DNA from 2 places in the Novosphingobium sp. TCA1 genome. Region 1 is predicted to be linked to the other one. Evidence: riboswitches for the same ligand, from Rfam matches in the RefSeq annotation. Region 1 holds a riboswitch; the other holds the start of a gene.
The links. Region 1 has a riboswitch for cobalamin ahead of NTCA1_RS19650 (TonB-dependent siderophore receptor). Riboswitches for the same ligand answer to the same signal wherever they lie in the genome.
Positions count from the first base shown of each region.

Region 1 (15,664 bases):
GACGGCGAGGCCGTGGTCATGCGCTGCTCCTCGCGCTCGGCCCCGAACACGGCCTGGACGGCTTCCGAGAACGTGTAGGTGCCCTGATATTCGAAGCGGCGGCCCCGGCCGTGGGCGTCGAACGTGATCTGGCGGATGGAGCGCGCGGGATCGTAGTTTGCCCGGTCGGTCTCGGTCTGGAGCACGGCGACCCGGTTCACCAGCTTCCCGCCGAGCAGCGCGAAGTTGAGCCCGGCATAGCCCGACCATTCCTCGGTCCGGCCATAAGCGCGCGTATCGCCCGAGGTCCCGTCGAAATCGTTGCGGGAATCGGACCAATAACCGCGCAAGTCCAGCGAAACGTCCGGCGTGATGCGAAACGTCAGGGTGCCGCTGGCGGAGGAACGCTGGAAACCGTCGTCCTCGGTGCCGTTGGAACGGGCCGAAATGCCGTCGGTGGTGAAGCGCGAGGCGGCGATGCGCCAGTCGATCGCTTCGGACGTGCCGCCCAGACCGGCGCGCGCGGAAACGGTGTCATGGGTTCCCGCTTCCACGGCGAAGCTGCCTTCCAGCGGCTCGGTCGGACGGCGGGTGCGAACGTTGACGACGCCGCCGATGGCGTCGCTGCCCCAGAGAATCGACTGCGGCCCGCGCAGGATCTCGATCCGTTCGGCATCGTCCACGAAGAGCGTCGAAAAGCCGTAGCCCCCCGCCGTGGACGAAGCGTCCGACAGGCGCATGCCGTCGATCACCATGACCGATTGCCCGGCGTCGGCGCCGCGGATACGCAGCGAGGTGGTGGTGCCGTAGCCGCCGTTGCGCGAAAGGCTGATGCCGGGCGTGCGCAGCAGGATATCGGTGAGGGCGATGGGCTGCGCGGCGACGATCTGCGCTTCGTCCAGCACGGTCACGCTATCCGCCACGCGATCCGCCGCGACCGGGGTGCGCAGCGCGGAGACGACGATACGGTCCGACGAGGCGTCGTCGGCGCCTTCGGCCTGGGCCGCGAAAGGATAGGCGGTCAGGGCAAGAGCAAGGGTGGTGGCAGTGGTAATTCGGCAGTTCACGGCATGTCCTTCAAGCCAGCGATCGAACCCGACCGGGCCGATATGCAAGGCGAAGGACGTGCAGCCGCGACAGACGGCGACAGGCCCCTTCGCGCCGCAAACCGGCACGGCAATGGCTGTCGCTCGGCGAGGAAATGCCCCGTTCGGCCGGCTCACCCTGTCCGGTCGAAGAACGACTGCGGCAGGCAGGTCTCCTGGCTCACGGGTCAATGCCGTTTCGGCCGCCTTCTCAGGGCCTTGCACCCCCAATGGCGAAATGGCCGCACGGCTCGCCGCTTACAGTTGCAGGGGCAGCCCGGGGCTTTCACCCGAGTTCCCTTTTGATCCCTCGCGGGGAACCTGTCGCAGCAGCGCCCCTATCGCCGCGAGGTCGGCGGCGCAAGATGAGAGGCGCTTGCGCGAACCTGCGAAGTTCCATAGTCGTGCCGGTGCAAGGGGTGCCCGCAAGGGCTTGATCGGGAAGCCCGGACTGCGGCCGATCGGCCGTGGCAGCCGGCACTGCGCCCGCAACTGTAACCGGGGATGCGCCCCGCCGAAACGCCATTGGAGCCTGACGGCTTACCGAGAAGGCGGCGGAAGGCGCGAGGATCCGGGAAGTCAGGAAACCGGCCCCTCGCCGTCGATCCTTCGCGCGGGCGGGATGTACCGGGCGGACGAGGGCGATGCCTCCCGTGGGGGAGGCTCCTTCGCGTGACGACATTCGTGCGTCTGTACCGAAGGGGGGAATTGAACATGCGCCATCCTGGAACCTGCCCGTCCGGGCGATATCTGCGGCCCGTACGATGACGGACACGCCGATGACGGCCTGCCCTGCACTGCTCGTCACCGCGCCTTCGTCGGGACAGGGCAAGACGCTCGCCACGGCCGCCCTTGCCCGCCGCCACGTCCGGGCAGGACGGCGGGTGCGGGTGTTCAAATGCGGGCCGGACTTCCTCGATCCCATGGTTCACGAAGTCGCCAGCGGCGCCCCGGTCCATCAGCTCGACCTGTTCATGTGCGGAGAGGACCAGTGCCGCGCGCTGCTGCACGATGCCGCGCGGGAGGCCGACCTCATCCTCGTCGAGGGTGCGATGGGGCTGTTCGACGGCACCCCCTCTTCCGCCGACCTCGCCCGGCGCTTCGGCCTGCCGGTCATGGCGGTGCTGGACGGTTCGTCGATGGCGCAGACCTTCGGCGCACTGGTCCACGGGCTGGCGACATACCGCAAGGACGTGACGCTGGCCGCCGTGCTTGCCAACCGCGTGGGCAGTGATCGCCATGCGCAGCTGCTGGAACGCGGCATGCCGGGCGGCGTGCAATGGCTGGGCGCCGTGCCGCGCGACGACGGCATGGGCCTTCCCGAACGCCATCTCGGCTTGGTGCAGGCAGGCGAGATCGCCGATCTCGAAGCCCGCATCGACCGCGCCGCCGAACTGCTTCCCGAAAGCGCCCTCTGGCTGCCCGAGCCTGTGCCGTTTCCGAAACCCGCCTCCGCCGCCCCTGCGCCTTCAGCGCTGGCCGGAAAACGCATAGCCGTGGCCCGCGACGAGGCCTTCGGTTTCATCTACCCGGCCAATCTCGAGTTCCTGGAAAGCGCGGGCGCACGGCTGGCTTTCTTCTCGCCTCTGCGCGACGCCACCTTGCCGGACTGCGACGCGCTCTGGCTGCCGGGCGGCTATCCCGAACTTCATCTCGCCGCGCTCAGTGCCAACCGTGCAATGGTGGAAGCGATCCGCGCGCACTTTCTGACCGAGCGCCCGATCCTGGCCGAGTGCGGCGGCATGCTCTATGCCTGCGAAAGGCTGGAAGATGCCGCAGGCACCAGCACGCCCATGCTCGGCCTGCTGCCCGCCCGCGCGGCCATGCAGAAACGACTGGTCGCCCTCGGCATGCAGGAAGCGGAACTGTCCGGCCATGCGGTGCGCGGCCATACCTTCCACTATTCACGGCTGGAAACCGCCCTCGAACCCATCGCGCTTGCCCGGACCCCGGATGGGCGCAAGGGCGAGCGGATTTTCCGGCAAGGCGCGCTCACTGCAAGCTACATGCATTTCTACTTCCCCTCCGCGCCGGAGCTGATTGCAGACCTGCTGTCTTGCTGAGCCAGGCCCGTCGTCCCCGTCCGCGGGGACGACGGAGAGGCTGTCAGAGTCCGTTTGGAAATTCGCTGAAGGCGAATTTTTGCGGCACCGGCCCACGCCCCCACCCGACCACCCAACGGTAGTATCCTGCGGGTGGTCGGGTGGGGGCGCCTGAGAGGCTTGGGGCCGGTGCCGCTCTGAAAATGCCCTTACGGGCATTTTTCAAACGGACTCTCAGGCGATGGCGGGCAGCTTCGCCAGATACTTGTCGAGCGTGATCGGATAGTCCCGCACCCGCACGCCAGTGGCGTTGTAGACCGCATTGGCCACTGCCGCGCCCACGCCGCAGAGGCCGAGTTCACCCACGCCCTTGGCCTTCATCGGCGAGACCTTGTCGTCCGCCTCGTCCAGGAACACCACGTCCTGATGCGGAATGTCTGCGTGAACCGGCACTTCGTATCCGGCCAGATCGTGATTGACGAAGAACCCGAAGCGCTTGTCCACCGCCAGTTCCTCCATCAACGCGCCGCCGACGCCCATGGTCATGGCGCCGATCACCTGGCTGCGCGCGGTCTTGGGATTGAGGATGCGCCCTGCCGCGCAGACCGCCAGCATGCGCCGCACCCGCGTCTCGCCAGTGTAAGAGTCCACCGCCGCCTCGACGAAATGCGCGCCGAAAGTCGATTGCTGGAACTTCTTCCCCAGATCGCCCCACTGCATCGTCTCTTCGGCCACGAGTTCGCCGGACTTCGCCGCCTCGGCCAAGGCAGCCGAGCGGTTGCCCGCGCGTACCCGGCCATCCGAGAACTCGGCCGAAGCCGGATCCATGCCCAGGCTTTGCGCGGCCATGTCGCGCAGCTTCGCACAGGCCGCATAGACGCCCGAGGTGGCGCTGTTGGCACCCCACTGACCGCCCGAACCGGCCGAGGCCGGGAACGAGGAATCTCCCAGCTTCACCCGCACCTTCTCGACCGGCAGCCCCATCATCTCCGCCGCGGTCTGGGCGATGATCGTGTAGGATCCGGTGCCGATGTCGGTCATGTCGGTCTCGACGGTGACCAGGCCGTCACCGGCCAGCCTCACCCGCGCGGCCGAGGTCATGTTGATGTTGTTGCGGAAGGCTGCCGCCACGCCCATGCCGATCAGCCAGCGCCCTTCCCGCATTTGCGCCGGTTTTGCGCTGCGACGGTTCCAGCCGAACCGGTCTGCGCCCTCTTCCAGACAACGCACCAGGTTGCGCTGCGAGAAAGGCCGTTCCGGGTGCTCGGGATCGACCTGGGTATCGTTGAGCACGCGGAACTTGACCGGGTCCATGCCCAGCTTCTCCGCCATCTCGTCGATGGCGATCTCCAGCGCCATGAGGCCGGGTGCCTCGCCCGGCGCGCGCATGGCATTGGCTTCGGGAAGGTCGAGTTCGGCCAGCCGCAGGGCGGTGAGGCGGTTGGCCCCGGCATAGAGCAGCTTGGTCTGCTGGGTCGCCGATTCCGGGCCGCCGCCGGGCAGATCGCCCGACCAGCTTTCATGGCCGATCGCCGTCAGCTTGCCGTCACTGGTCGCGCCCAGCCGGATGCGCTGGATCGTCGCGGGGCGGTGCGTCGCATTGTTGAGCATGAGCGGGCGCGGCATCGCGATCTTGACCGGCCTGCCGCAGGCCTTGGCGCCCAGCGCCGCCATGACCGCATCGGCGCGCAGGAACAGCTTGCCCCCGAAACCGCCGCCGATGAAGGGCGAGCGAACGTGGACTTTCTCCGGCGGCAACTTGAAGGTCGTGGCCAGTTCGCGCTTGTTCCACGCGATCATCTGGTTCGACGTCCAGACCGATAGCGCATCCGCGTCCCACCAGGCGATCGTGGCGAAAGGCTCCATCATCGCGTGGTTCTGGTCGGGCGTGGTGTAAGTCTGGTCCACCTGCACCGGCGCCGAGGCAAAGGCCCCTGCGAAATCGCCCGTATGGGTATCCGCATCGTTGCCGGTAAGCGGCTGTGCGCCCGGCTTTTCCTTGACGAGATCGAAACGCCCCGCGCCGCGCTCGTACTCGATGCGCACGGCATTGGCGGCGCTGCGCGCCTGTTCGAAGCTTTCCGCCACCACCACGGCAACGGCCTGATGGTAATGCTCGACCACCGGCCCGCCGAGGAGCTTGGCAGTGTTCATGCTGCCCTTGCCCAGCGGCTGCGCATTTTCGGCCGAGACGATCGCGAGAACGCCCGGCATCCGTTTGGCCTCTGCCGTGTTCATGGCAGCGATCCGTCCCTTGGCGATGGCCGCGCCGATGATGTAGCCATAGGCCGGCTTTCCGGGGATCTCGCCGTGCTCATAGGCATAGGGCGCCTGCCCTGTGGTCTTGAGCTTGCCGTCCACGCGGTCGACCGCCTGGCCGATGACCTTCATCGTGTCGATCGGGTTGGTGCCCGCAGGCGTGTCGAACTTCATGCCCGGTTCTCCGCGATAAGCGCTGCCAAAGTCCGTTCGGCCAGTGCGACCTTGAAGGCGTTCTCGTGGGTGGGGCGCGCCTCGGCAAAGGCCGTCTTCGCCACGGCGCCTGCACCGCTGCGCATCTGCGCATCGGCCGCCTCGACCCGCCAGGGCCGGGGCGCCACGCCGCCGAAGGCCGCGCGGCCGCTGCCGTCCTCGTTCAGGACCGCAGCTACCGAAACGAGCGCAAAGGCATAGGACGCGCGGTCGCGGACCTTGTGGTAGAAATGCCGCCCGCCGATCGGCTTTGGCAGCGTGACGGCCGTGATCAGCTCGCCCGGCTGGAGCACGTTTTCCAGATGCGGGGTATTGCCCGGCAGGCGGTGGAATTCGCCGATCGCGATGCTGCGGGCCTTGCCCGAGGCATCGACCGTCTCCACCGGGGCATCGAGCACGCGCAGGGCGATCGCCATGTCGCTGGGATGGGTGGCGATGCAGGAATCGCTGGTGCCGATCACGCCGAGCTGGCGGCTGAACCCGCCGATCGCCGCGCAGCCGGATCCGGGCTTGCGCTTGTTGCAGGCCTGGTTGGTATCGTAGAAATAAGGGCAACGCGTGCGCTGGAGCAGGTTGCCCCCCGTGGTCGCCTTGTTGCGCAGCTGGCCAGAAGCGCCCGCGACGATGGCGCGGGTGAGCACGCCGTAATCCTTGCGCACGCGCCGATCCGCCGCCAGCGCGGTATTGCTGACAAGCGTGCCGATGCGCAGGCCGCCTTCCTTCGTCTCCTCGATCCGGTCGAGGCCGAGATCCTGCACGTCCACCAGATGGGTGGGCGTCTCGATCTCCAGCTTCATCAGGTCGAGCAGGTTGGTGCCGCCCGCGATGAACTTGGCGCCCTTGTTTCCGGCGACGGCGGCTGCGGCTGCGGCGGGCGTCCTGGCCCGTTCATAGGTGAAGGCCTTCATGCTTCCGCTCCCGCATCGCTCTGCGCGCCATGCGTTTCCGCGATCCGCACGCCCGCCACTTCCGCCATGGCTTCGGCAATGTTGGAATAGGCGCCGCAGCGGCAGATATTACCGCTCATGCGTTCGCGCATTTCCGGCAAGCTCATTTCCGGCGCCGTGCCGACATCGCCCTGCACATGGCTGGGAATGCCCGCCCTGATCTCCTCGAGCACCGCCACGGCGGAGCAGATCTGACCCGGCGTGCAGTAGCCGCACTGAAATCCGTCATGCTTCACGAAGGCCGCCTGCATCGGGTGCAATTGCTCCGGCGTGCCGAGGCCCTCGATGGTCGTCACCGCATCGCCTTCGTGCATGACCGCCAGACTGAGACAGGAATTGATGCGCGTACCGTTGACCAGCACCGTGCAGGCCCCGCACTGGCCATGATCGCAGCCCTTTTTGGTGCCCATCAAACCGATGTGATCGCGCAGCGCGTCCAGCAGCGTTGTGCGGGTGTCGAGCATCAACGCCTGCGCCTTGCCGTTCACCTTGAACGTGACCGCCATCGCCGGGGGTTGCTGTGCCATGGGTGCCGCTCCTTCCGCTACCGACGGAATGGCGGAAATACCCACGCTGGCAGCGCCTCCTGCCAGAACCGCACGTCTGGATACCTCAAAATGCGACGTTTCGCCCGCCGCCGTCTCCGCCGTTTCGTTCATTGCCCGTCCTTCGCACCTGGACGGCAGTTTCCGTCCATTCGCCACGATAACGCATGATTACACTATCGGGCACTGTGTGAAATCGTATGCCCTCATGAACGGCATTCATCACCAGGCGTTCCCTTTCCTGAACGACCGGCCCAATTTTGGGGTATTCCTCAGGCTGCGACGGGCTTGGCGCGCGTGCGAAGTTCTCCGGCGAAGAGTGCCAGCGCGCCTGCCATCAGCAACCCATCGACCAGCAGCGATCCGCCCTTCGGCAGCGCCGCCGCGCCGTGGATAAGGGCCAGGACGACCAGCAGAGCCGCAAGTGCCTGGCGCCAGATCCGCGCAAGCGAAAGTCCCGGAACCGTTCGCGCCAAAGCCGAGGCCATGATCGACAGCACGGTCAGGACCAGCCAGACGGTGGGCAGCGATGCTTCGGGTGCGAACCAGGAGAGGAGCGCCGTCAGGGTCAGGATCACCGGTTGCCCCCAGCATACCGCAGCCCAGATCCGCTCCCACTGCGGGGCAGGCCGTCCCCGGTCGCGGCGGCGGGCGAGCCAGATCGTCACCCCGCTGGACGTCACCACGCAGAGCGCGATACCCAGCAGCCCATAGGCAATCCGCACCGGCAGCCCGCCATACCAGCCGAAGTGTAGCTGGCCGATGCCGCCGAGGATGCGGGTCCCCGTCACGAAGTCCTGCGGGTGCTCCTCTCCCGCAATCCTGCCCCCGGCATCGAACTTGGTCTCGTCCTGCTGGACCAGCAGCTTCGCGCGTCCGCTCGTCACCGTGACGCGCATGTCGGCGCGGCCGGGACGTTCGACCACGACGTTCTGCGGCGCCGCCTCGGGCGCGCGGGCGCGGGCCTCGGCGATGAGCGCGGCGATGTCGGGCATGGGCGCCGCCCGTGCATCGACCGGCGGCGGCGCATCGAGGAACAGCTCGTAGACTTTCTTCATGCCGCCCTCCGGGTAGAGCAGCAGGGCCAGCACCGCGACGATGATGGTGCTGAGCCCCAGCAGTGCCCCGGTCAGTGCCAGCGTGAAGTGAAACGGCAGCGCCCAGATGCCCAGGCGGTTATGCAGGTCCGCCTCCTGCAATCGCCGCGAACCGCCCAGCCGCAAGTGGAAGGCATCGCGCAGGACGCGCGGATGGGCGAGAATGCCCGAAACCAGCGAGGACAGCAGCGCCACGCCGGTAAGGCCGACGATGAACTCGCCCCAGCTGCGCGGCAGGTGCAGGTTGACGTGAAGGTGGATCAGGAATTCGGTCCAGACGGCTTCGAGATCGGAAAGCGACCCGTCCTCGGCCACGGCCCACTTGCGCTCGAAGGTCGGGCTGAACGCGGTCAGCGAAGCGCCTTCCTTCGCGGGGGTCGGCAGCGCGAGGTAGAGCGCGGTATCGGCGGGGATGTGTTTCGCGCCTTCGGCAAGGGCCCGCGCCGCCGCCGCATCACTCAGGGTGCGGGCGACAGGCGTGGCGGGAACTTCCCAGCGCTCCAGATCCGGCGCGAATACCGCCAGGGTTCCGGTCAGGCAGACAAGGTAGATCACCGCCGCGAAGGCCAGGCCGAGAATCGAATGGCTGCTCAGCACCGACCGCACCGTTTCCGGCGAGATCGGCCAGCGCCACTGTTTCTTGCGGGTATTGCTCATGCCGAAGCTCCCAGATGAGCAAGACCGAAGCCGATCACGCTGGCGCCGACCAGCACTGCCGTGGCGCGCAGCAGGCGGCGGTCGGCGAGCGTCCAGGTCATCGCAAGGCCCCATAGCACGGGCATCAGCAAGCCGCCCAGCACGATGCGCGTGCGCGGATCGCCCGGCAGATAGACGGTCACGCAGAAGGCGACCCCCATGGCCGCGGTCATGCCCAGCGGCCCCGCCAGCAGGGTCCGCAGCACCCCGCGCCAGAACCGGCCCGGCTCCTCCAGCGGTTCGGGCGCGGCCTCCGCATCGCGAAGACGGGCGGCCTTGCGCCGGACCCTGCCCTGCCAGATCACCAGCAGTGCGCCGATCCCCTCCATGACGAGGGCGAGCGCGGTTCCCTTCACGGGGCCGATGAGGAAGACCGAGGCCAGGACAAGTCCCAGCAGAACGAACCAGCCCCCGGCAATCATGCCGGGGGCCGAACCGTCACGCTGCTGCCACGAGCGCCGCAGCAGGAAGGCGCCCAGCGCGCCTCCCGCCAGCAGCAGCAGGCTGGCCCAGACGATCACCAATGCACTCCCGCGCCGATGCCGAAGGTCTGCGGTTCGCCCAGGATGGCCTGGTGGATCGCCGCATATTCGTACTGCTTGTATTCCTCGTTGAAGAGGTTGCGCACGAAGCCGAAGATAGACCAGTTGCCCGTCTCGTAGCCGATCCTGCCATTGACCACGGTGCGGGCGGAAACCTTGTACTGGGCCTGATCCTGTCCCACGCCGGTGAACACCGAGGTGCGGTAGTTGGCATTGAGGTTGGCGGTGAAGCCGCCGCCGAACTGCGCGTTCACCCCGCCCGCAAGGGTCCAGCGGGGCGCATAGGGGAACTGCGTGCCCTGCAGATCGACCGTGCTGGTCGCGCCGGTGGGCAAAGTGAAGTCGTCGAACTTGGTGCGGACATGGCCGACAGAGGCATAGACGTCGATGCCGTTCGCCACTTTCGCGGTAGCTTCCAGCTCGAAGCCGTAGAGGTGCGATCCGGCAGCGTTGACGGTGTTGTAGTCATAGGCGTTCAGGCCGAAGTAGGCGGTGACCTGCTGGTCCTTCCACTCCATGTAGAAGAGGTTGGCGTTGACCGTCAGGCGCCCGTCCAGCCACTTCGAACGCAGCGATCCTTCGTAGTTCCAGCTGAATTCGGGATCGTAGGGCACCAGTTCGGCGCGGGCTGGGTTCTGGCTGGAACCACCGGAACGATAGGCGCGCTGCACGGTGAAGGCCGTGGTCAGGTCCGGGGTCCAGTCCATGCTGATCCCCGCCTTGGGCAGGAAGGCATTGAACGTGCGCGCGTTGGAGGCCGCGGGCGACGATGCGTCGCTGACAAGACCGAGCACGCCCTGGTTGATCAGGCCGATGATCGGCGCATAGGCGGCGCCCATGAAGGCGGGATCGGGCAGCGTGCCGTTGAAGGTCGCCACGGTCTCGGCCGCATAACGGTTGCGCTCGTGGTCGAAGCGGAAACCGCCGATCAGCGAAAGACGATCCGTCAGCTTGAAGCGCCCGTCGGCGAAGATCGCCATGGTCTCCACCTTTTCCGGCTGATCGGCCTGGTAAAGCACCGGGATCACGGGAAGCTGCGCGGCATAGGCATTGCTGATGAACTGCGCCTGCACCGCAGTGGCCCCGTTCGCCTGGAGCAGGCCGGCGATCGTCGCCGTCGGGGTGGCGATGTTCACCCGGCTGTTCTGCACGATGCTGCCGGTGCGGCGATAGTACCAGGCCCCCAGCAAGCCGCTGAGACGCTCGCCCTCGTAATTGAGGCGCAGCTCCTGCGTCAGCGTCTTGTAGAGGTAGCGGTTGTCGATCGCCTGAATGTCTTCGGGCGTGCCGTCGGTGTCGATCACCGAGTGGACCTTGGACCGGTTCCACGAGGTCACGCTCGACAGCTTGAGGCCGTCGCCCAGCGCATAGCCCAGGTTGAGCACGGCGATATCACTGTCGATCTTGCCGCGGCTGGGCTGGTCGCCGGTGGAGATGCGGTTGTTGAAGTAGTCCGGCACGTCGGTGCGGGAATATTCGTAGAGATATCCGCCGTCGCGCCGCACCCGGTTGTAGCTCGCCACGGCCTCCAGGCCCGGCAGCGCGCTCGGCGTCCACTTGATCTTTCCGCGCAGGTTCAACGACTTCAGTTCGTCGTCATAGCCGCCGCGCGTGACGTTGCGCACCAGCCCGCGATCGGCGCGGCGCTCGGCGGAAAGGCGCACGCCCAGTTCGTCGCGCACGATCGGGCCGCCCACGGCGCCCGAGAAAGTGCGATCGTCATGCTCGGTCCAGAGCACGCGGGCATCGCCGGTCCAGCGGTCCAGGCTGGGATCCTTGCTGGTGATGACGATGCCGCCCGCAAGGGCGTTCAGCCCCTGGATGGTCGACTGCGGCCCGCGCAGCACTTCCACCTGCTGCACGTCCCACATGTCCGTCGGGCCGCCATAGAGCGCCCACTTCGGGATCGGCGCACCATCCACATAGACGCTGGCCGCATCGGCCTGACCGCCCGCGCCGACGCCGGTATTGCTCACCCCGCGAATGGTGAAGCCGGAGGCGCCGTAAGTCTCCGAAATGTTCGCGGTGCGGTTGTAGACGTCCTGGATCGTGATCAGGTTTTCCTGCTCGATCTTCTGCGGCGTCGTTACCGCGATGCTGGTCGGCGTTTCCTGCAGGGTGCGGGCGCTTTTCTCGCCGGTGACGATGATATCGTCCGGGCCGCCGCCATCATAGACGGGCGCGGCCTGCTGGGCCTGCGCCGGAACGGTCAGCGCCGCAGCGGCGACGCCTGAAAGCAATATCGAAAACCTGAACATGAAACCCCCTGTTCCCTCCAGACGGCTCATATATTTCCGGTTTATTGCGAGTCAATCGCATTCTCAATAGCAACTGATGCAGAACCTATCGCCATATCCTGCGTCTGCAGACTCGCCATCACGACCTCCCGGTTCTGCCGGTTCGCCTCGAATCGCGCGAGGTCGGCATCGTTGGCAAGGATCGCAGCTATGATGCGCCGCCGCCCCGCGCGCCAGAAATCGACACCCGCCCCGAAAGTCTCCACGACCGGAGCGGCACGGGTTGCCGCATAGTGCAGGGTCACGCGCGTAAGCATCTCGAACAGCGGGCGGCGGACCATCCTGAACAGCAGGTCCTGGAATTCGAGTTCGAACGCCCCGAACTCCGCCATCGAGCGAAACGACCCGGCACGATCGTCCAATGCCGCCAGCTTCGCGCGCAGGGCCGGGTCGGTGCAGCGGGCAGCTGACGTCGCCAGTTCAGTGAACAGCAGGGACGTCATGTCCAGCGCTTCTTCGTAGCCCGCCGGGTTCATCCGCATGTAGGAATCGAGCGCGCGTTCCAGCGCGGCATCGTCCGGCCGCGTTCCATAATATCCGCCGCCTGGCCCACGCCGTACTTCCAGCAAGCCTTCGTGTTCCAGCACCCGGGCCGCTTGCTGAAGGGTAACGATGCCGACTTCGAGGTCGCGTGCGAGTTCATGCAGCGATCCGAGCAAGGTCCCGGCCTCGCAGGCGAAAATGCGGTTCCGCAAGGTTTCCGTGGTTCGCAACACGAGATTGGTGCCTTTGCGTCGGCCCGGCACGCGCTCCATGAATCCTCCAATAATATGCATATTATTAAAAATATAGCGATACTTTGAGCGCCATTACCGAGAATTCAAGTCAATTGACCGCTTATATTAGATCCATATCCTTCCTCTCATCAGAGCGACTTCTCGTGTCGCCACCCGGAGAGGACTGAAACGAGCATGGGCTTCCAACACCCGGACATCTCGGCGTTTCCCGAGTTTTCAATGGTCATCGGCGAGGAAAGGGCGCACTCCGGCAATGGCATCGACTGGGGCCACGTCTACCCCGGCACCGGCCGGATCACGCGCGAAATCCGGCTCGCATCCCCCGACGACGTTGACCGTGCGGTCGCCACCGCGAAAGCGGCGCATCCGGCATGGCGCGCCCTGCCCGGCGACAGGCGGCGCGATCTGATGTTCCGGCTCGCCTCGATAATCGAGGCCGGTGCCGCCGAAATGACGCCGTTGCTGACGGCGGAGAACGGATCGATCCTGATCGCAGGCGGCCACATGAGCTTCGATGCCGCGCAGAAGTTCCGCTATTTCGGCGGCTGGGCGGACAAGATCGACGGGCGCACCGTCTCCACCTGGGGCGGGCCCGCACACGACTATGTGATGTACGAGCCTTACGGCACCGTCGGGGTTATCGTGCCTTGGAACGGCCCGCTGTTCGCCGCGACGATGGTCATGGCGCCTGCCCTCGCCGCCGGAAACTGCGTGGTGCTGAAAGCCCCCGAACTGGCGCCGTGGTCACTGATGAAACTGATGGAGGCGATCCACGAAGCGGGCTTCCCGGCGGGCGTGGTCAACCTCGTCACTGGCGGCCCCGATGTCGGCGCGGCGATGGTCGGCCATCCCGGCATCGACAAGATCGAATTCATCGGCAGCGGCGCGACGGCCAGGAAAATCCTCGCCAACGCGTCCGAAACGCTGAAGCCCGTAGGCCTTGAACTCGGCGGTAAGTCGGCAGTGATCGTCTTTGCCGATGCGGACCTTCAGGCTGCGGCGAAGCGCGGGCTTTCCGGCGCGGTCAGCGCCAATGGCCAGGGCTGCGTCAACGGCACCCGCCTGCTGGTCGAGCGCGCGGTCTACGAACCCTATCTCCAGATGCTGAAGGCCATGGCCGCCCATGTGAAAGTGGGCGATCCCTTCGCGATGGATACCTTCATGGGCCCGGTCATCTCGCAGACCGCGCTGGACCGGATCGACGGCATGGTCCGTCGCGGCGTGGAGCAAGGCGGCGAAGTGCTCTGCGGTGGCGCCCGGATGGAGGGCGATCACGGCGAAGGCTACTTCTATCCGATCACCGTGCTCGCCGGAATAGATCCCACAAGCGAGATCGCCCGCAACGAAGTGTTCGGCCCGGTCCTCGTCGTCACCCCGTTCGACAGCGAGGAAGAGGCGATCCGGCTTGCCAACGACAGCGACTACGGCCTTGGCGCCTATGTCCACACCACCAATCTCGCCCGCGCGCACCGTGTTGCCGGGCAGATGATGGCGGGGCAGGTGCAGGTCAACGGATCGGGTGAGGCGATGACGCCCTGCGTGCCCTTCGGCGGCATGAAGCATTCCGGCCACGGCCGCCTTGGCGGGATCGAGGGTCTGCGCGAGTTCCAGCAGGTCCGCAACGTCTGGGTCAACCTTCAGGAATGAGGAGAGCACGGATGGCACTGCTCCAACCCGAAGAGCGTAACGCACGCGGCCTCGCCACCGAGGCCGAAGTGACCGCCCGCCCGGCTCGTCCGCCCACGACGCTGCTGGAGGAATCCTGGCGCGATTTCGTCTTCGCCGAGGTCTGGACGCGCCCCGGATTGCCCCGCCGCCCGCGCTTCCTTGTCGCGATTGCCAGCGCGGTGACTTGCGGGCTCGAAGACCGCCAGATCGACGATTTCGTGCGCGGCGCTTTGACGAACGAAACGCTCACCCTTGCCGAACTGCGCGAAGCGGCACTGCATCTCGCCGTCTATGCCGGTTGGGGCAACGGCGGCAGGCTGGACCGCGCGATCTCCCGCGCAGCCGACGAACTCGGCCTGCAACCTGCCGACGTGCCCGCGATCTGCCCGGAGCCATGGGATCCTGATGTGCGCAGCCAGCGCGGGCATGACGAATTCGCGCAAGTCATGACCTTCCCGCCCGGCCCGCCGGCCACACCCTATCTGGAAGGCATCAACAACTTCGTCTTTGGAGAGATGTGGTGCCGCCGGGGCCTCGACGAGCCTTCGCGCCGCTGGATCACGCTGGTGGGCGTCTGCGAATCCGGCGCCGAAATCCCGATCCGCAGCCACATCCACGCCGCCATGGCGAGCGGCAACTGCCAACCCGCGGAGATGCTGGAATTCTGCCTGCAATACGGCACCCACGCCGGTTGGCCGAAAGCCTCACGCATTCAGGGTGTGGTGCTGGAAATGATCGACAAGGTCGCGAAAGGGCTCCCCTGGCATGGTTAGGACCGGTTTTATCGGCCTTGGCTCGCAAGGTGCGCCCATGGCGGAACGGATGCTGGCGGCAGGCCACGAACTCACCGTCTGGGCCCGTCGGCCGGAGACAGCGGACGACCTCGCTGCCAAGGGGGCACTTCGCGCGGCATCGGTCGCCGAACTGGGCGAACGCTGCAATCACGTGGGCGTCTGCGTGGTCGACGACGCGGGCGTCACGGAGATTTGCGCGCAACTGCTACCGGTCATGAAGCCGGGCAGTGTCCTGGTCATCCATTCGACGATCCTGCCACAGACCTGCGAGCGACTGGCGGCGGAAGCGGAAAAGCGTGGCATCGCCCTGCTCGACGCGCCCGTCAGCGGCGGCGGCGCAGGCGCGGCGGCGGGCACTCTCACTGTCATGTGCGGAGGTAGCGAGGCGGCCTTTGCGCAGGCGCTTCCCGTGATGGAGAGCTTTGCGGGCAAGGCGGTGCTGCTCGGGCCGGTCGGCTCCGGCCAGCGCGCCAAGATCGTCAACAACGCACTGATGGCCGCGAACATGGGCCTGGCCCATGCTGCGCTTTCACTGGGCGAAGAGCTCGACATCGACCGGGGCGCCCTTGCCGATCTCATAAAGCATTCCAGCGGCCGCAGCTTCGGCTTCGAGGTCTACGCCCGCCTGACCGCACCGGCAGCCTTCGCCCACGGCGGCAAGCTGCTGCGCAAGGATGTGGACCTGCTCGGCACCATCACCGCGCCCGACAACGCCTTGGCACGAGCCGCCGATCCCTTCCTTCACGCTGCCCTCAACGAAACG
Region 1 covers NZ_BLJH01000019.1:86,737-102,400, reverse strand. The annotation lists gene NTCA1_RS19650 (TonB-dependent siderophore receptor) at 1-1,046, opposite strand, end outside; cobalamin riboswitch at 1,213-1,404, opposite strand; cobalamin riboswitch at 1,465-1,675, shown strand; gene NTCA1_RS19645 (cobyrinate a,c-diamide synthase) at 1,829-3,127, shown strand; gene paoC (aldehyde oxidoreductase molybdenum-binding subunit PaoC) at 3,341-5,539, opposite strand; gene NTCA1_RS19635 (xanthine dehydrogenase family protein subunit M) at 5,536-6,486, opposite strand; gene paoA (aldehyde dehydrogenase iron-sulfur subunit PaoA) at 6,483-7,184, opposite strand; gene NTCA1_RS19625 (PepSY domain-containing protein) at 7,343-8,824, opposite strand; gene NTCA1_RS19620 (hypothetical protein) at 8,821-9,384, opposite strand; gene NTCA1_RS19615 (TonB-dependent receptor) at 9,381-11,663, opposite strand; gene NTCA1_RS19610 (FadR/GntR family transcriptional regulator) at 11,705-12,457, opposite strand; gene NTCA1_RS19605 (aldehyde dehydrogenase) at 12,614-14,086, shown strand; gene NTCA1_RS19600 (carboxymuconolactone decarboxylase family protein) at 14,098-14,880, shown strand; gene NTCA1_RS19595 (NAD(P)-dependent oxidoreductase) at 14,873-15,664, shown strand, end outside.

Region 2 (15,664 bases), on a different contig from region 1:
TTGGTGATGCGGCGATGGAAGTAAGTCGCCTTCCAGCCCAGCGTGACCATGCCTGCGGGCAGGGTTCCGCCTGCGGAGAGGTTGAGGTTGAGGCTCTGCTCCGGGCTCAGGTTCGGGTTGCCGATCTCGCAGCAGGGGTCGTTGCCATAGAGCTGCGAGGCATCGGGAAGCACGAAGGACGTGCCCCCGTTCGCCTCCACATAGAGCGCATCGGCAAAGTCGTAGCGGCCGGAGACGTTCCAGATCGTCTTCTTCGCCCCGTCCGTGCGGTTGTAGCGCAGGCCTGCCGCAAGGCGGCCCTTGGAGGAAATCTCGTCGGTGGTGCGCACCTGGAAGATCCCGGCGTGGACCTGTTCGCTGGTCGGCGCGATCAGCAGCACGTCGTCGCGGCCGCTGAAGTTCTGGAAATCGTAGCCCAGCAGGTATTCGAGGCCGGGGTGGAGGTGGAGCTTGACCACCGCGCTGCCGCCCCAGTCGCGATAGCCCCAGAACGTGCCTGCCGGGTAGATCACTTGCGGCTGGAGATCGGGAAGCGAATTGCGGATCTGGACATAGGCCGTCTTCCAGTCATGGAAATAGCCCTTGAGGAAGAACTGCACGGCATCGCTGCCGGTGTAATCGAGGCGGAGGCTGGCGATTTCCTCGTTGCGATCGTTGCGGCTCTCGCGGATGCGCGTGGGCGAGAGGTTGTCGAGCTTCGCCTCGGTATGCTGGTACTGGGCGTTGAGCGCCAGATCGGGGGCGAGGTCGTACTGGTACTTGAGACCCGCCGACCACAAGTCATAGCCGAGATGGCGATCGGTGAGGCTGGGCTGATAGGCGCTGTAAGGCGTGTAGCCTTCCGACCGGTTGTGCGAGGCATAGGCCACGAAGCGGTGGTTGCCCGCCGCACCGCGCAAGTAGCCGTCCACCGTGGTGCCGCCCCAGGAATCGACCGAGGCATTGACCTGGCCGTTGAAATCGTCGGTGAAGCCGCGCGTCACCACGTTGATGACGCCCGCCGAAGCCTGCGTGCCGTAGAACAGGCTCTCGCCGCCGCGAAGCACCTCGATACGTTCGATCATGCTGGCGGGAAGCGTGTCGTTGGGCGACGTTCCACCGTAGAGGCGGTTGTTGAGGCGGATGCCGTCCATCGTCCAGAGCACGTCCTGCGTGCGCGATCCCTGAAGCGAGACGTCGACGTAAGTGAACGGCCCGTTGCGGGCGCGAATGTAGAGGCCGGGCACCGATTCCAGCGCCTTGACCACGTCTACCGCGCCGCTGTCCTTTATCTGCTTTTCGCTGACCGTCACCACGTCGTTGCCGTAGCGGGAAAGCTCCTGCGGCAGCGTCTCCTCAAGGCTGGTGCCAGTGACGATGATGGCCCGATCCTCACCGGCGTCTTCACCGGTTTCCTCGGCATGGGCCTGCGTGCTCCAGGCAAGAGCCAGCACCGCGGCCAGCGCGGCGGGCGAATTTATAGCGAACTTCATTTCATCCCCCTGTCGAGCGCCATGCGATCCGAAGCAGGGGTCTGCCGTTCACGAACGGTCGGCGCGCCGACCGGCGTTCACGAAAGGCCGGCGCACCGACCGGCCGGGCGCCCATAACGAAGGGACGACCGCTCAGCGCACCGTGCGGCCCCTGCCGCTGGTTCGTCGCTCAGACGGAGAAACACCGTGCCCCGGCCATCCCCTGGGCCAAAGCAAGAGCGACCGGACGCAGGCAGGTCTCCTGGCTCGCGGGTCATGGCTTGATACACGGCCTTCCCAGGCCTCGCAGGATTTAGCGTCCGGCCCAGTGGCTACGACAGGCGCACTTGCCCTGCCGCGTGATGTGTATCGCGCTCGCCGCTTACAGTTGCAGGGACAGCCTCGGATTCGAGGATCGAAACCCTCTCACCGTGTTCCCATTTTAAGCCTCTTTCGAGGCACCGGCGCGATCTTTTCCGCCCTCCCTGTTCAGCGAAGGCGGATGCGGTGCGCTAGCTTGGGAGCTTGAAGGGCGCAAGCGCGATTTGCGCGGCGATCTTCGCAAAGGCGATACTCGGCTCGATCGGAGCCGCTCATTCTTGCCCGAGCCTATTGCAAGTTATTCGCAACAATCTATGAAGCCGAAGTTTGCAACCTGCCAGCCGGTCGGAGAAGGTCGCCCATTGAACAGCGCACAGGCCCGCTTGCGCATCTATGCGGAGCATCGGCCGGCACTGGTCGACTATGCCACGCCGATCGTCGGATCGCGCGACAGCGCCGAAGACGTCGTGCAGGAAGCCTACTTCCGCTTCGTGCCGACACGGCCGCCGCTGCTGCTGGGCCTGCGCACGCCGGTCGGCTATCTCTATCGGATCGCCCGCAACATCGCGATCGACTGGACCCGGCGGGATGCGGCCGAGCAGCGCCGCAATGCGGCCTATGCCCTGACCCGCGATCCGCAGCCCCTTTCCGCGTCGGCCGAGGATGAACTGCTCTGCGGCGACGAGGCACGGCTGGTTCTGGCGACTCTCGCAAGCCTGCCGGAGAAGAAGCGGCGCGCCTACGAAATGAGCGTGTTCGGAGAGATGTCCTCGACCCAGATCGCGCAGCAGCTCGGCGTGTCGCGCGCGACGGCGCATCGGCTGGTGCAGGATGCGATGATTCATGTCATGCGCAGCGTCGAGCGCATGGGGCCGGAGGGGGACGACGATGCCGGTTGAGATGCAAATTGAGACGCAGGTTGAGAAGCAGATTGAGACAGGCGCGCGCGAGACTCGTCTTTTGTGTGGGTTCGACGAGGCGATACATCCATGACGGCCAGACCTGTTGCAGGAAACGGAGAGCACGCGCTGCCCGACGATGTGCTGGTGGAGGCATCGGACTGGCGCCTGCGCATCCAGGACGCCCCGGACGATCTGGATCTTCGCGCCCGATTCGAGGCCTGGCTGGAGAGCGATCCTGCTCATCGGAGGGCCTGGACCCTGCTGGAGCGCAGCGTCCGCCTGACCTTGCAGACGCCGCCCGCCCATGCCGCGGATTGGCGAGAGGCCAAGCCGGACCTGCCGCCTGTGCCGGTAACGGTCGACCGGGAGCCGAAGCCGCGAACATCTTCCAATCCGCGCCGCAGCAGGCGCACAGGCAGGCGCGTTGCCCTGGGCGCGGTGGCGGCAGTGCTTGTGGCGATCCTGACCGGGCCGCAGGTCATGCTCCAGCTGCGCGCGGACGAGACCAGCGGCACCGCCCAGAACCGGGCTCTCGCGCTGGCGGACGGATCGCGGATCGCGCTGAGCGCGCAGAGTGCGATCACGCAAGACTTCGCGGGCACGCATCGCCGCATCGGCCTGCTTCAGGGCGAAGCCTTCTTTGATGTCGCCCATGATACGGCGCGCCCCTTCACCGTGCAGGCGGCGGACATGACCGTGACCGTCACGGGCACCGCCTTCGACGTGTCGATGACGCACGAGACGCTGGGCGTCAGCGTCGCGCGGGGATCGGTGCGGGTCGAGCGGCCAGGCGACAGGCCGCTGACGGTGGCGCTCCGGCCGGGCCAGCGCCTTACCATCGACCGGGAAAGCGGCAGGAACGGCCTCGTCGCCGTCAGCCCCATCGAGATCGGCGCCTGGCGATCGGGACGCCTTGCCGTGCGCAACGCCAGCATCGCGGAGGTGACCGAACTTCTCGGGCGGCATTTCAGGGGCCATATCTTCATGCGCGACGATGCGCTGAAATCGGCGCGCGTCACGGGCGTCTACGACCTCGCCGACCCGGTCGGCTCCTTGCGGACGCTGCTGAGTTCGGGAGGGGCGCGGATGACCCGGATCACCCCCTGGATCATCGTCGTCACCCCGGCCTGAGCGCTATCGGAAAAAATTTCGCGAGAGTGTGAGACGCTGCCCACCCAAGGTTCGTCACCTGAATGAGCGGCTATTGCAAGTCATGTGCATGGGCCGCGCTTGAGCGAATATCATTCGGGGGTTTCATGCGTGAAGTTTCAGTCTCGTCCCATGCCGGGCGAGCACAGTCGATCATCAGGGCGCTGCTGATCGGTGCCAGCGCGGCGGCGATGCTGCCCGCAATGCCCGCCATGGCGCAGGGCGCGCCGTCCTCGCAGGCGAAAGTACAGTTCGATATTCCGCCCCAGTCGCTGGAAGGTGCCGTCACGACCTTCGGCTTGCAGTCGGGCCTGCGGATCACCGCCGATCAGGGCGTGCTGGCCGGACGGCAGAGTCCCGGCGTCTCGGGCGCCATGGGATCGTTCGAGGCACTGAGCCGCCTGCTGGCCGGAACCGGCGTGACCTGGCGCCAGATCGACGGGCGCTCGGTCGCGCTGGTCAGGGCGCCGGAAAGCGCGGGCGGCGACGCCATCCAGCTTGGGCCGGTGCGGGTCGCGGGCGCCGGTGAAGGCGGATCGGCGGCGGCGCGCTATTCCAGCGATGCCTCGGCCACCGAAGGCACCCGGTCCTACACGACCAAGGCGCCCAGCAGCACCTCCACCGGCCTTGCCCTGACCCTGCGCGAGACGCCGCAGTCGATCAGCGTCATCACCCGCGAGCGGATGGACGACCAGCGCCTCGTCTCGATCACCGACGTGCTCCAGCAGACACCGGGCATCAACCTGACCCGCGACGGCGGCGAACGTTTCGGCATTTCCGCGCGTGGTGGCGCGGTCAACAGCTTTCAGTACGACGGCGTGCTGACACAGGTGCAGAACACGACCCGCACCGTGCCCCAGACCGCGCTCGATACCGCGCTCTACGACCGGATCGAGGTGCTGCGCGGCGCGACCGGGTTGATGACCGGTGCGGGCGATCCGGGCGGCCTCGTCAACCTGATCCGCAAGCGGCCCACCCGTGAATTGCAGGGCTATGTCCAGACCAACGTGGGTTCGTGGAACTTCTTCCGTGCCGAGGCGGACATTTCCGGTCCCGTGATCAAGAGCGGCGCCATCCGCGCCCGCGCCGTCGCCATGGCGCAGGACAACGATACCTTCATGGACGGCTACAGCCAGAAGAGCAGCCTGCTCTACGGCGTGATCGAGGCCGACGTGACGGACACGACGCTGATCCGCGGCAGTATCGATTACCAACGCTATCGTCCGAGCGGCGCCCCCGGCGTGCCGGGCGTCTTCAGCAACGGCAAGCAGACGAACTTTCCCCGCTCCTACAGCAGCGGTGCCCCCTGGGGCGGCGATGACTTCGACACCTACAACTATGCGCTGGCACTGGAACAGCAGTTGCCGCACGACTGGATGTTCAGGGCCAACGCCAACTTCATGACGGTCGAGCGCAATTTCAAAAGCGCCCGCTATCAGCCCAGTTCGGTCAATGCGAGCCTGAACGAGGAAACCGGGGCGGCGACGGTCGATGCCTCCTACGGCTATGCGAAGCAGGATCAGCAGGGCGTCCTGGCGTCTCTCTCCGGCCCGCTGCATCTATTCGGCCGCGAGCATGAGCTATACTTCAGCTACAACTACAACCGCTACTACAACGACTATGCGGCGTGGTCCGGCACTGGCAGCAAGGTCATCAACTATTACACCTGGAACAATCAGTTCCCCGAGCCGGAGAGCTATACGCCTGCACTGACGCAGTATTTCTATTACAAGCAGCAGGGCGTCAACGCTTCGGCACGGCTCAAGCCCATCGACGGCGTGAACGTCATCCTCGGCGGTCGCCTCACCAATTTCGACTATCGGAACTACATGGTGCTTCTGCCCAGCGGCAGCGGCTCCACTTACGGCGATACGCGGGCACGGGGCAAGTTCACGCCTTATGCCGGGCTGGTCGTCGATCTCGACCGGCATCATTCGCTCTACGCCAGCTATGCCGACATCTTCCAGCCGCAGGCGAGCCTTGACCGGAACGGCAATGTGCTGCCGCCCATCATCGGCTCCAACTACGAGATCGGCTGGAAAGGCGCGTTCCGGGACGATCGCCTGAACGCCAGTGTCGCTCTCTATCAGGTGATCCGCGACAATGTCGGCGAACTGGACGACGGTCTGCTCGTGCCGGGCACGACGGACGTTCAGGCATACCGCCCGGTCAAGGGCGCCAAGACGCGCGGCATCGAAGCGGAGATCAACGGCGAGGTACTGCCGGGCTGGAATGTCTCGGCCAGCTATACTCACGTCGTCACGCGCGACGCCGAGGGCGTGCGCTCGCTCACCCAGATCCCCAAGGATACGGTGAAGCTGTGGACGACCTACAAGTTCGACGTGGCAGAGCGCCCGCTCACGCTCGGCGGCGGCGTCAACTGGACCAGCGCGACCTACTATCCCTACAAGACCTTCCGCATCGCGCAGGGTGACTATGCCGTCGCCAATCTGATGGCACGGTACGAATTCAACGATCACCTGTCGGCGTCGGTCAACGTCAACAACCTGTTCGACAAGAGCTACTACGTCAGCATGTACACCATCAGCGTCTACGGCCAGCCCCGTAACGTGATGGGAACGGTGCGCTACGCCTTCTGATCGGGCCGCGTGACCAGCGATCGCACACCAGGCGTGACGGGCGGCAGCGATGCCGCCCGTAGTTCGTCGTTTCGCCAGTCGATGGCGGGCCTCCGCAATTGGCATCCTTGCCCTGCCGACCGGATGACACGATGACCGTTACCCTTGCCCTCTCCCCGCGCGCCGCTTCGCCGGATCGGCCATCCAGCGCCGAGCCCGCCGCCGTGCCGCTTCGATATGCCGATCTGCCCGTGCCGCTGGGCACGCGCCTGCTGGGGCTGGGCGGGACGATCGCGATCGGAGTGCTGCTCCTTGCCTGTGCCTTCCTGACCTGGACCCGCTACAGCACTCCCCAGCCGCAACCCGCGATCAGCGCCTTCAACATCGCGCCGCCCGCGGCCCCGCCCAAGCCCGTCCGTGAAGTTCCTCCCGGCCCGGAGCAGGTCAGGAAAGACAAACCCGCGCCCAAGGCCCCGGAAATCGAGGCGCCGAAGATCGTGGTTCCGGGTCCCAACGTCATCGCCGCCGTGCCGCCTTCGCCGCCCAGTCCGCCCGATCCCGGTCCTCCGGTCAAGGATACGACGGCCCCGGTCAGCAAGCCCGCGCCGCCCGCCCCGCAAGTGTCGAGCGGCAAGCCGACCTGGCAGGGCCTCGTTCTCGGCGCCCTCGACAAGGTAAAACGCTATCCGCGCGACGCCCACTTCGCCCGGCAGCAGGGCGTGCCCTATATCCGTTTCGTCATGGACCGGCAGGGCAAAGTGCTGTCGGTCAGGCTGGAACGCTCGTCAGGCTTCCATTCGCTGGACAACGAGGCCTTGGCCCTTCCGAAACGCGCCCAGCCGCTGCCCAAGCCGCCAGAGGACGTGAAGGGCGAGGCCATCGAACTGGTCGTGCCGGTCGAGTTCTTCATGACTTGATGCGAGTTCCTGACTACGCGTGTCGTGGATTTTTGGGTTGTTATCGGGATTGGTTGTTGCGGCTTCGCCAAGCTGCGCATCAACCTGAAACCCGTCATTTCGGGTCATGCCATTGATAAGCTCAGCTAACTACCGCATGCGTATTTAGCGCTCTAATCCGATAAAGCCTGCCGCGCTATTCTCCCGCACAAACCAGGAGGAAGCGCCATGTTGCACCGTTTGATCACCGCTGCTGCAGCCGCACTATCGTCGGGCTTGTTTGCCGCTTCCGCCCATTGCGCGCCTGCAAGCCCGGTCCCCTTGATCATTCGCGAGCAAGGCAGTTTCGCGGTCGGGGGAACGGTGCTGACGACACCGGGAGAATTCGACAACAATGCTCCTACGCCTGCGGGACAAAGCCTCCACGCAGATCATCTCTACGCCTTCTACCAGATCCCGGAAAATACACGGCGCCTGCCCATCGTGATGCTTCACGGTGCCTACCAGTCTGGGCGAAGCTGGGAGACGACGCCTGATGGACGCGAGGGTTTTCAGACGATCTTCCTGCGTCGCAATTTCAGCACTTATCTGGTTGATCAGCCGCGCCGCGGCAGGGCGGGCAACAGCAGTATCGCAACGACGATCGACCCAGTGCCCACCGACCAGCTTTTCTTCGACCAGTTTCGTCTGGGGACTTGGCCAAACTTCTTTGGAGGCGTCCAGTTCGATCGCAAGCCCGAGACGCTAGAACAGTTCTTCCGCTCGGTTACGCCGAATACCGGCCCTTACGACGCCAAGGTCATTTCGAGCGCCATGACGGCCTTGCTGGAGAAGACGGGGCCCGCGATCCTCTTCACGCATTCGCAGGGCGGCGAGCCGGGGTGGTTGACCGCTATCCAGAGCCCCAACGTCAAGGCGATTGTCGCGTTCGAACCGGGAAGCGGTTTCGTCTTCCCCAAAGGAGAAGTCCCGCCCGAGATGCCGAGCGCGGCTGGGACCCTGAAACCGGTCGAAATCGCGCCTGCCGATTTCGCCAGGCTCACACGCATTCCCATTGCCATCTACTACGGGGACAACATTCCGGTCGAGCCCACGAAAGAACGTGGCAAGGACAACTGGCGCGTGCGCCTCGCCATGGCAAAACTCTGGGTCGCGGCCGTCAATCGGCACGGCGGAGATGCCCGACTGATCCACCTCCCCGACATCGGCATTCGCGGCAACACCCACTTCATGATGTCCGATCTCAACAATGTCGAGATCGCGGACCAAGTCTCCGAATTCCTCGCCGGGAAGCACCTCGATTGACCAGGATTTCCTGAAAATGGCCGACTACCCGCCTCGAAGCCGACGCCGGTTTCTGGGTGGAACTGCGCTCGTTCTCGCCTCTGTTCAGGATCGAGGGCGCCTCGCAAGCTCACGACCTTCTACACCAAGACCGTTTAACTCGCTCCAGCTTTCGACGAGGATTCCATGATGAAACACACGTCCAGGACTGCGCTTCTCCTCATAGGCATCGCGATGATCGGAGGAATTTCCGCGATGGCCCATGCGCAAACAACCAGCGGCCCGGCCGAGACGCCGCCCTCGCGCGCCCAGCAACTGATGGGCGATGTCGCCCCCAAGCTTGCGGAACTGACCGACGAGGTGCTGCTTGGCGACGTCTGGGAGCGCCCCGGTCTTGCCAAGCGCGACCGCAGCCTGATCACTGTGGCTGCTCTCATAGCGCTGAACCGCCCGGAACAGTTACGTTCGCACATGCAGCTCGCACGTAGGAACGGCATCACCGAGACCGAACTGGTGGAGACGATCACACAGCTTGCCTTCTACGCGGGATGGCCGAATGCCATCAACGCCGTCGGCATCGCCCGTGACGTCTTCAATTCCAAATGAGGCGGCCTGCGCACTCGGCAATCGCGGCGATCGGAATGATGTCTCTGTCAGCGGTCGCAATAGCTGATCCGCAATCGGAAGATCAGAGCGTCTCCGTCATCAAGCACGGCACTGGGGCCTCAAGCGTCGGGGCGGAAGAGAGCTTTACCGGCAAGGTGCGTGTTCAAGGTCGCTTCCAGCGCGGAGCCCCTGCGCGCGTCGGCGGGGCGACCGTCACGTTCGAGCCCGGTGCGCGAACCGCCTGGCACACGCATCCGCTCGGTCAGACACTGATCGTCACCAGTGGTCACGGTTTCGTGCAGGAATGGAGCAAGCCCGCGCAAACCCTGAAACCGGGCGACGTCGCCTGGATTCCACCTGGTGTGAAACACTGGCATGGCGCCGCTCCTTCCGAGCCAATGACCCATGTCGCGATCGCCGAAAACGAGAACGGCAAGTCGGTGGCATGGATGGAGAAGGTCAGCGAGGCGCAATACGCCGACGGCAGCGCGCGCGCCTCCAAGCCTTGACCCCACGCGCGGCCCGTTCCGCGCGTCGAAGCCCACATTCTGGAAATCAGCCATGACTCTCGATCGCACAGCGCGATCGGGCACCAGGAATACGATCCTGGCTGTCGTATTGATCGCTTATCTCATGATCCTGCTGGATCTCTCGATTGTTTATACGGGCATGCCGGAAATCGGCAGATCGATGCGCATGAGCCCGGTCATGCAGACCTGGGTGCAGAACGCCTACCTGCTGTGTTTCGGGGGCTTCCTGCTCCTCTCCGCACGCCTCGGCGATACCTTTGGTCGGCGGCGGATTTTGCAGATCGGCATCGTGCTCTTCACCCTGGCCTCGGCATCGATCGGCACCGCGCAATCGTCGTATGAGCTGATTGCGGCGCGCGCCGTTCAAGGCGTCGGCGCATCGATCCTCGCACCGAGTGTTCTGGCGATCATCTCGGCAACGTTTCCCGAAGGTGAGGAACGCACGCGGGCGCTGGCCTGGTGCTCTGTGGTCGCCGGCGCAGGGGCGAGCCTCGGCCTCGTGCTGGGCGGTATCTTTGCCGGCCTGCTGTCATGGCGGATCGGCTTTCTGGTGAACATTCCGATCGGGATCGCGCTGTTCTTCGCCGTTGGCCGGTACATTCCCGAAAATGCACGCATCGACGGGCGTTTCGACATTCTCGGCGCTGCGGCTTCGACCTTGGGTGTTGGCCTACTGGTCTATGGCCTCGTGAATGCGGCCAGCGCCGGCTGGGAAGACCCGGTTACCATGGGGACTTTGGCGCTGTCGATCGCGGTCCTCGCCGCTTTCCTGTGGCATGAGAACCGCACCGAGGTCCCTGTCCTGCCCTTGCGCCTGCTGCGCAGCCGGGAAAGGAGCGCCGCCTATCTCGTGCGCATGCTCTACGTCGGCTCGATCGTTTCGTTCTTTTTCTTCGGCACACAGCTCATGCAGCGGGTTCTCGGCTACTCGGCGCTTCAGGCAGGTTTCGGCTTCCTGCCGATGACCCTCGTTCAGTTTGCCGCGGCGTTGGCAATCCCGCGCGTCACACGCCTGATGGGCGGTGTATCGATGCTCATGGCCTCGCTGGCGCTCATCAGTCTCGGTCTGTTCTGGCTTGCGGGGGCCGGCACCGGGGCCACCTATTGGCAACTCGGGTTGCCGATGGTGCTGATCGGCATCGGGAACGGCGGGACGATGGCGCCCCTGACCGCTTCGGGCGTGCGGAGCGTATCGCCCCGTGATCAGGGTGCGGATCCGGTCTGGTCAATGTCGCCCATCAACTGGGCGGATCGATCGGTCTTAGCACGCTGATCGTGGTCTTCGCTGCCTCCGCCAATCCCGATCTGTCGGATGCAGCCGAAATGCGGCATCAGATCGGTGCGGTGTTCATCGGCGCGGCCCTGATGAATGTGGCCGGCCTCATCCTCACTGCTCTGTTTATTCTACCGGCCAATCGCGGCGCGCCTGGCCGGAGCGGAGCGATACCCATCGCCGTGTCAATGGATTGAGGACGCGGCAAAGCCTGCCTCAGCCACGATAACGCAGCGTCTCCACCAGGAGTTGAAAGGCCGGCGAGGTGTGGCGCCGGCTGGGATAGTAGAGATGGTAGCCCGGAAACGCCCCGCACCAGTCTTCCATTACCCGCACCAGCCTGCCCGCTTCGATATGCTCCAGCACCTGATCTTCCGGCAAATAGGCGAGCCCGAGGCCATCGAGCGCGGAACTGAGGCGCAAGCTGATGTTGTTGAACACAAGCTGGCCCTCGATACGCACGTTCACCTCGTGACCGTCCTTGTCGAGATCCCACGGGAAAATCCCGCCATACGTCGGCAAGCGGATGCCAATGCAATTTTGCGAGGTGAGGTCTTGCGGTGTCCGCGGAACAGGATAGCGCGTGAAATAGTCTGGAGAGCCGACCACGGCCATGCGCATATCCGGGCCGATCCGCACTGCGATCATGTCCTTCGCGACCTGATCGCCCAGGCGCACCCCTGCATCGAAACCCTGGGCGACGATATCGGTCAGTCCGTAGTCCACGATGATTTCCACGCGAACATCCGGGTTCTCGGACACAATCTTGCGCAAGGCCGGCTGCAGCACGGAAATGGCCGCGTGTTCGCCAGCGTTGATACGAAGGGAACCAGCAGGCCGGTCGCGGAGCTGGCTGAGAGCGCCAAGTTCCTGTTCGATTTCCTCGAAGCGCGGCGCCAGGGTTTCGAACAGGCGCCGCCCGGCTTCGGTTGGCGCCACGCTGCGCGTCGTCCGGGTGAGTAGCCGCAGACCGATACGTTCCTCTAGGCCGCGGATCGTCTGGCTGAGCGCGGATTGCGAGACACCGAGCTTGGCTGCCGCCCGGGTGAAGCTCAATTCTCTGGCGACGACCACAAAAGCCGCCAGTTCGTTGTAGTTTTCGCCCGCCATTGATTAGCCCAACTTATCGAAACATGCAGATTATAGCAGCTAATCCATTGCCCGCCACAGATCTATCTTGATCGCCAGGCGGTCGGATCGACCGCGCGCTTTTGACTGGAGGAAGGTGCCTATGGAGTCGGAACTGAGCTTGGGTCGCCGTGCTGTTCTTGCCGCTGGAGCTGCCTTGGCTGCGGCGATACCTGCCGGAAGCGCGAGCGCTCTGTCGAAGGCTGCGAGGTTGTCGGATGGGCCCGCCGCAGGATCCCCCATGCGTCGCCGCCTTGGCACACTGGAAGTCTCTGCCATCGGGCTCGGCGTTCAGAACATGAGCCGGACTTACCAGACAACCATCCCGGCCCGGCCGGAAATGCTGCGGATCATCCGCGCTGCACATGAGCGCGGTGTCACCTTCTTCGATGCGGCCGAGGCCTATGGTCCGTTGGAAGTCGAGCGCATCCTCGGCGAGGGCGTGCAGCCGTTTCGCGATTCCGTGGTCATTGCCACCAAGTTCGGGTGGAACATCGATCCCGAGACCGGCAAGCGAATGCCCGGCCTCAACTCCCGGCCCGACCATATCCGCACCGCCGTCGATGCCATGCTGAAGCGGCTTCGGACAGACCGGATCGACTTGCTCTACCAGCACCGTGTCGACCCGCAGGTGCCTATCGAGGACGTCGCCGGCGTCATCAAGGACCTCAAGGCACAAGGTAAAGTGCTGCACTGGGGTCTGTGCGAAATGGGTCTGAACACGCTCCGTCGTGCGCACGCGGAACTCCCGGTCAGCGCCGTGCAAAGCGAATACTCCATGCTCTGGCGCGGTCCCGAGGCGGAAGTTCTACCGCTGTGCGCGCAGCTTGGCACCGGTTTCGTGCCGTGGAGCCCGCTCGGCGTCGGCTTTCTGACCGGGGCTATCGATGAGCAGACCGCCTATGCCGATGGCGACATTCGCAAGGGCGAAACGCGCTTTGCCAGGGAGAACATCGCCTCCAACCTGTCGCTTGTGGCACTGCTGAAAACCTGGGCCGCGCGCAAGCAGGCTACGCCTGCGCAGATCGCGCTTGCCTGGCTCCTTGCCCAGCGTCCGTGGATCGCACCCATTCCAGGCACGACGCAGATGGCGCACATGATGGAAAATACCGGCGCTGCCGATCTCCGCTTTACGCCGGGCGAATTGGCAGAACTGAATACGGCCGTCGCGGGCATCGCCATCAAGGGGGAGCGCTTGCCACCTGCTGTACAGGCCTTTTCCGGTGTAGAAGCACCGCCGAGGGCGCGATGAGCCGCGAGGTCGATTTTTCACGGCGCACGATGCTTGCGGTTCCGGCCGTGTTGGCGCTTTCCGGCACGCAGGCCTGCGCCCAGGATAGAGGAAACGGCGGGATGCAAGGCGCGAAGACCCTCGTTGCGTACCTCACCCGTTCCGGCAACACGCGGGTCATTGCCGAGACGCTGCACCGGGCACTGAAAGCGGACCTGTTCGAGATCCGCCCCGCCCGCCCCTATCCCGAGGACTATGAGGAGCACGTGGCCCAGACGACCCGCGAACGCGCCAGCGGTTATGCGCCGCCGCTTTCCTCGCGGATCACGGATTTCGGTGCGTACGACGTGGTGTTCCTGGGATTTCCGATCTGGGGTGAAACCGCGCCGCCGCCGATCCGTTCGTTTTTGAAAGCGCACGATCTGCGCGGGAAGACATTGCGGCCTTTCATCACCCACGGCGGCTACGGCGTGGGTTCCGCGCCCGAAGTACTGACTAGCCATGCAGTGGGCGCACGGATCGAGGCACCCTTCGTGATGGAAGCCGATCAGGAACGCCGCACCCTCAACCAGATCAAGGCCTGGCTCGGCCGGATAGAAGAATAGGACCAACGACATGACGACCAACATACCTACCGTCACGCTGAACAATGGCATCGAGATGCCGAGCCTGGGATTCGGCGTATTCCAGGTCCCCGATCTGGCTGAATGCGAGCGGAGCGTGCGCGACGCCATCGACGTCGGCTATCGCCTGCTCGACACCGCGACCTCCTATGGCAACGAAGAGGCGGTCGGCGCCGCCATCAAGAACCATGGAATCGATCGCAGCGAACTGTTCGTCACGACCAAGCTCTGGATCGAGGATGCCAGCTATGAGGGGGCGAAGGCGGCATTCGAACGTTCGATCAACAAGCTGCAACTGGATTACCTCGATCTCTGGCTGATCCATCAGCCATATGGCGACGTCTATGGCGCCTGGCGCGCCATGGAGGAGCTGCACCGCGAAGGACGGATCCGCGCTATTGGTGTCAGCAATTTCTATCCTGATCGACTGCTCGATTTCGTGCTGCACAACCGGATCACGCCTGCGGTGAACCAGATCGAGATCCACCCCTTCCACCAGCAGGACGACGCACAAAAACTGCTCGAGGAATACAAGGTCCAGCCCGAGGCATGGGGACCGTTCGCAGAAGGCAAGAACGGACTGTTCTCGAACGAAGTCCTGGCGGCCATCGGCGCCAAGCACGGCAAGACTATCGCGCAAGTCGTACTACGTTGGCTGAACCAGCGCGGCATCGTCGCCATCCCGAAGTCGATCCGCAAGGAGCGCATGGCCGAGAACTTCGCGATCTTCGACTTCACGCTCGATGATGACGATGTCGCCCGGATTGCGACGCTCGACCAGAAGGCCAGCAGCTTCTTCGATCATCGGGATCCCGCGATGGTCAAGTGGCTGGGCACGCGTAAGCTCTAAATGCGACAACAGGCGGAGCCGGCGGAGGTGCCGGCTTCGCCAACCCTCTGCCGATTGCAGATCCGGCCCGTTGCGACCAACTGGCCCTTAATTGGTCATGCCGCTGATAGCTTTGTCGCTGGAGCTGCCGTGGGAAAATGCCAGTCGCCGTCTACGATCACCTGCTGCGGACGGTATAATCGCACCAGATAATTCCAGCCGGGCATGATCCGCAGATAGTTGGGCGCCTGGGGGTCGCCGCCGAAATGGATCGTTACCGTGCCATCCTCATTCGGGCTGGCGGTGACGTTGTTCACCGAGATCGCGTTTTCGGGCGCTTCATAATAGCCCTTCTGATTATAGACGGTGATCGACCAGAAGGCGTCCACCGGCACCGTGCCGACCGTCAGCACATAGGGCGTCTCGCCGTTATTATCGGCAGGCTGGAACGGGAAGTAGAAAGCGTCATGCTCGTTGTTGCCGCCCCAGCCACCCGCCGTGCCGAACAGTCGCCGTACGGGGTCCACCTGATCCGGCCGTCCGAAGGCGCGCTGCGCATCCGGCAGGTAGACAGCGCCGGCTAGAAGCGCAGCGCGCACATGATCGAGGTTGTCGGGATCCCAGGCAGGCACTTCAAATGTGCCGATCGATGCCTGTTCGACCTTTATCTGGTCTTGCAGTGCGGCGCCCGCTGCCAAGTCGTTGTCGCTGAGGGAGTCCATGAACGTGCGTATGAACACATAGGCAAAGCGGCTGCCGATGCTTTGCGCCGTGAAGCGATATGTGCCGGCACCATAGCTCACATGCTGGATATAATGGTCTTCGCTGATCACCAACAACGACTGGAAGCGGTCCTTGGGGT
Region 2 covers NZ_BLJH01000013.1:116,511-132,174, forward strand. The annotation lists gene NTCA1_RS15680 (TonB-dependent siderophore receptor) at 1-1,472, opposite strand, end outside; cobalamin riboswitch at 1,686-1,932, opposite strand; gene NTCA1_RS15685 (RNA polymerase sigma factor) at 2,135-2,671, shown strand; gene NTCA1_RS15690 (FecR domain-containing protein) at 2,762-3,805, shown strand; gene NTCA1_RS15695 (TonB-dependent receptor) at 3,931-6,423, shown strand; gene NTCA1_RS15700 (energy transducer TonB) at 6,555-7,319, shown strand; gene NTCA1_RS15705 (alpha/beta fold hydrolase) at 7,527-8,603, shown strand; gene NTCA1_RS15710 (carboxymuconolactone decarboxylase family protein) at 8,817-9,188, shown strand; gene NTCA1_RS15715 (cupin domain-containing protein) at 9,224-9,697, shown strand; gene NTCA1_RS15720 (MFS transporter) at 9,750-10,991, shown strand; gene NTCA1_RS28510 (hypothetical protein) at 10,994-11,188, shown strand; gene NTCA1_RS15725 (LysR family transcriptional regulator) at 11,208-12,101, opposite strand; gene NTCA1_RS15730 (aldo/keto reductase) at 12,361-13,371, shown strand; gene NTCA1_RS15735 (flavodoxin) at 13,368-13,955, shown strand; gene NTCA1_RS15740 (aldo/keto reductase) at 13,966-14,823, shown strand; gene NTCA1_RS15745 (DUF1214 domain-containing protein) at 14,919-15,664, opposite strand, start outside.
Region 2: another riboswitch for cobalamin. It lies ahead of NTCA1_RS15680 (TonB-dependent siderophore receptor); the one in region 1 lies ahead of NTCA1_RS19650 (TonB-dependent siderophore receptor).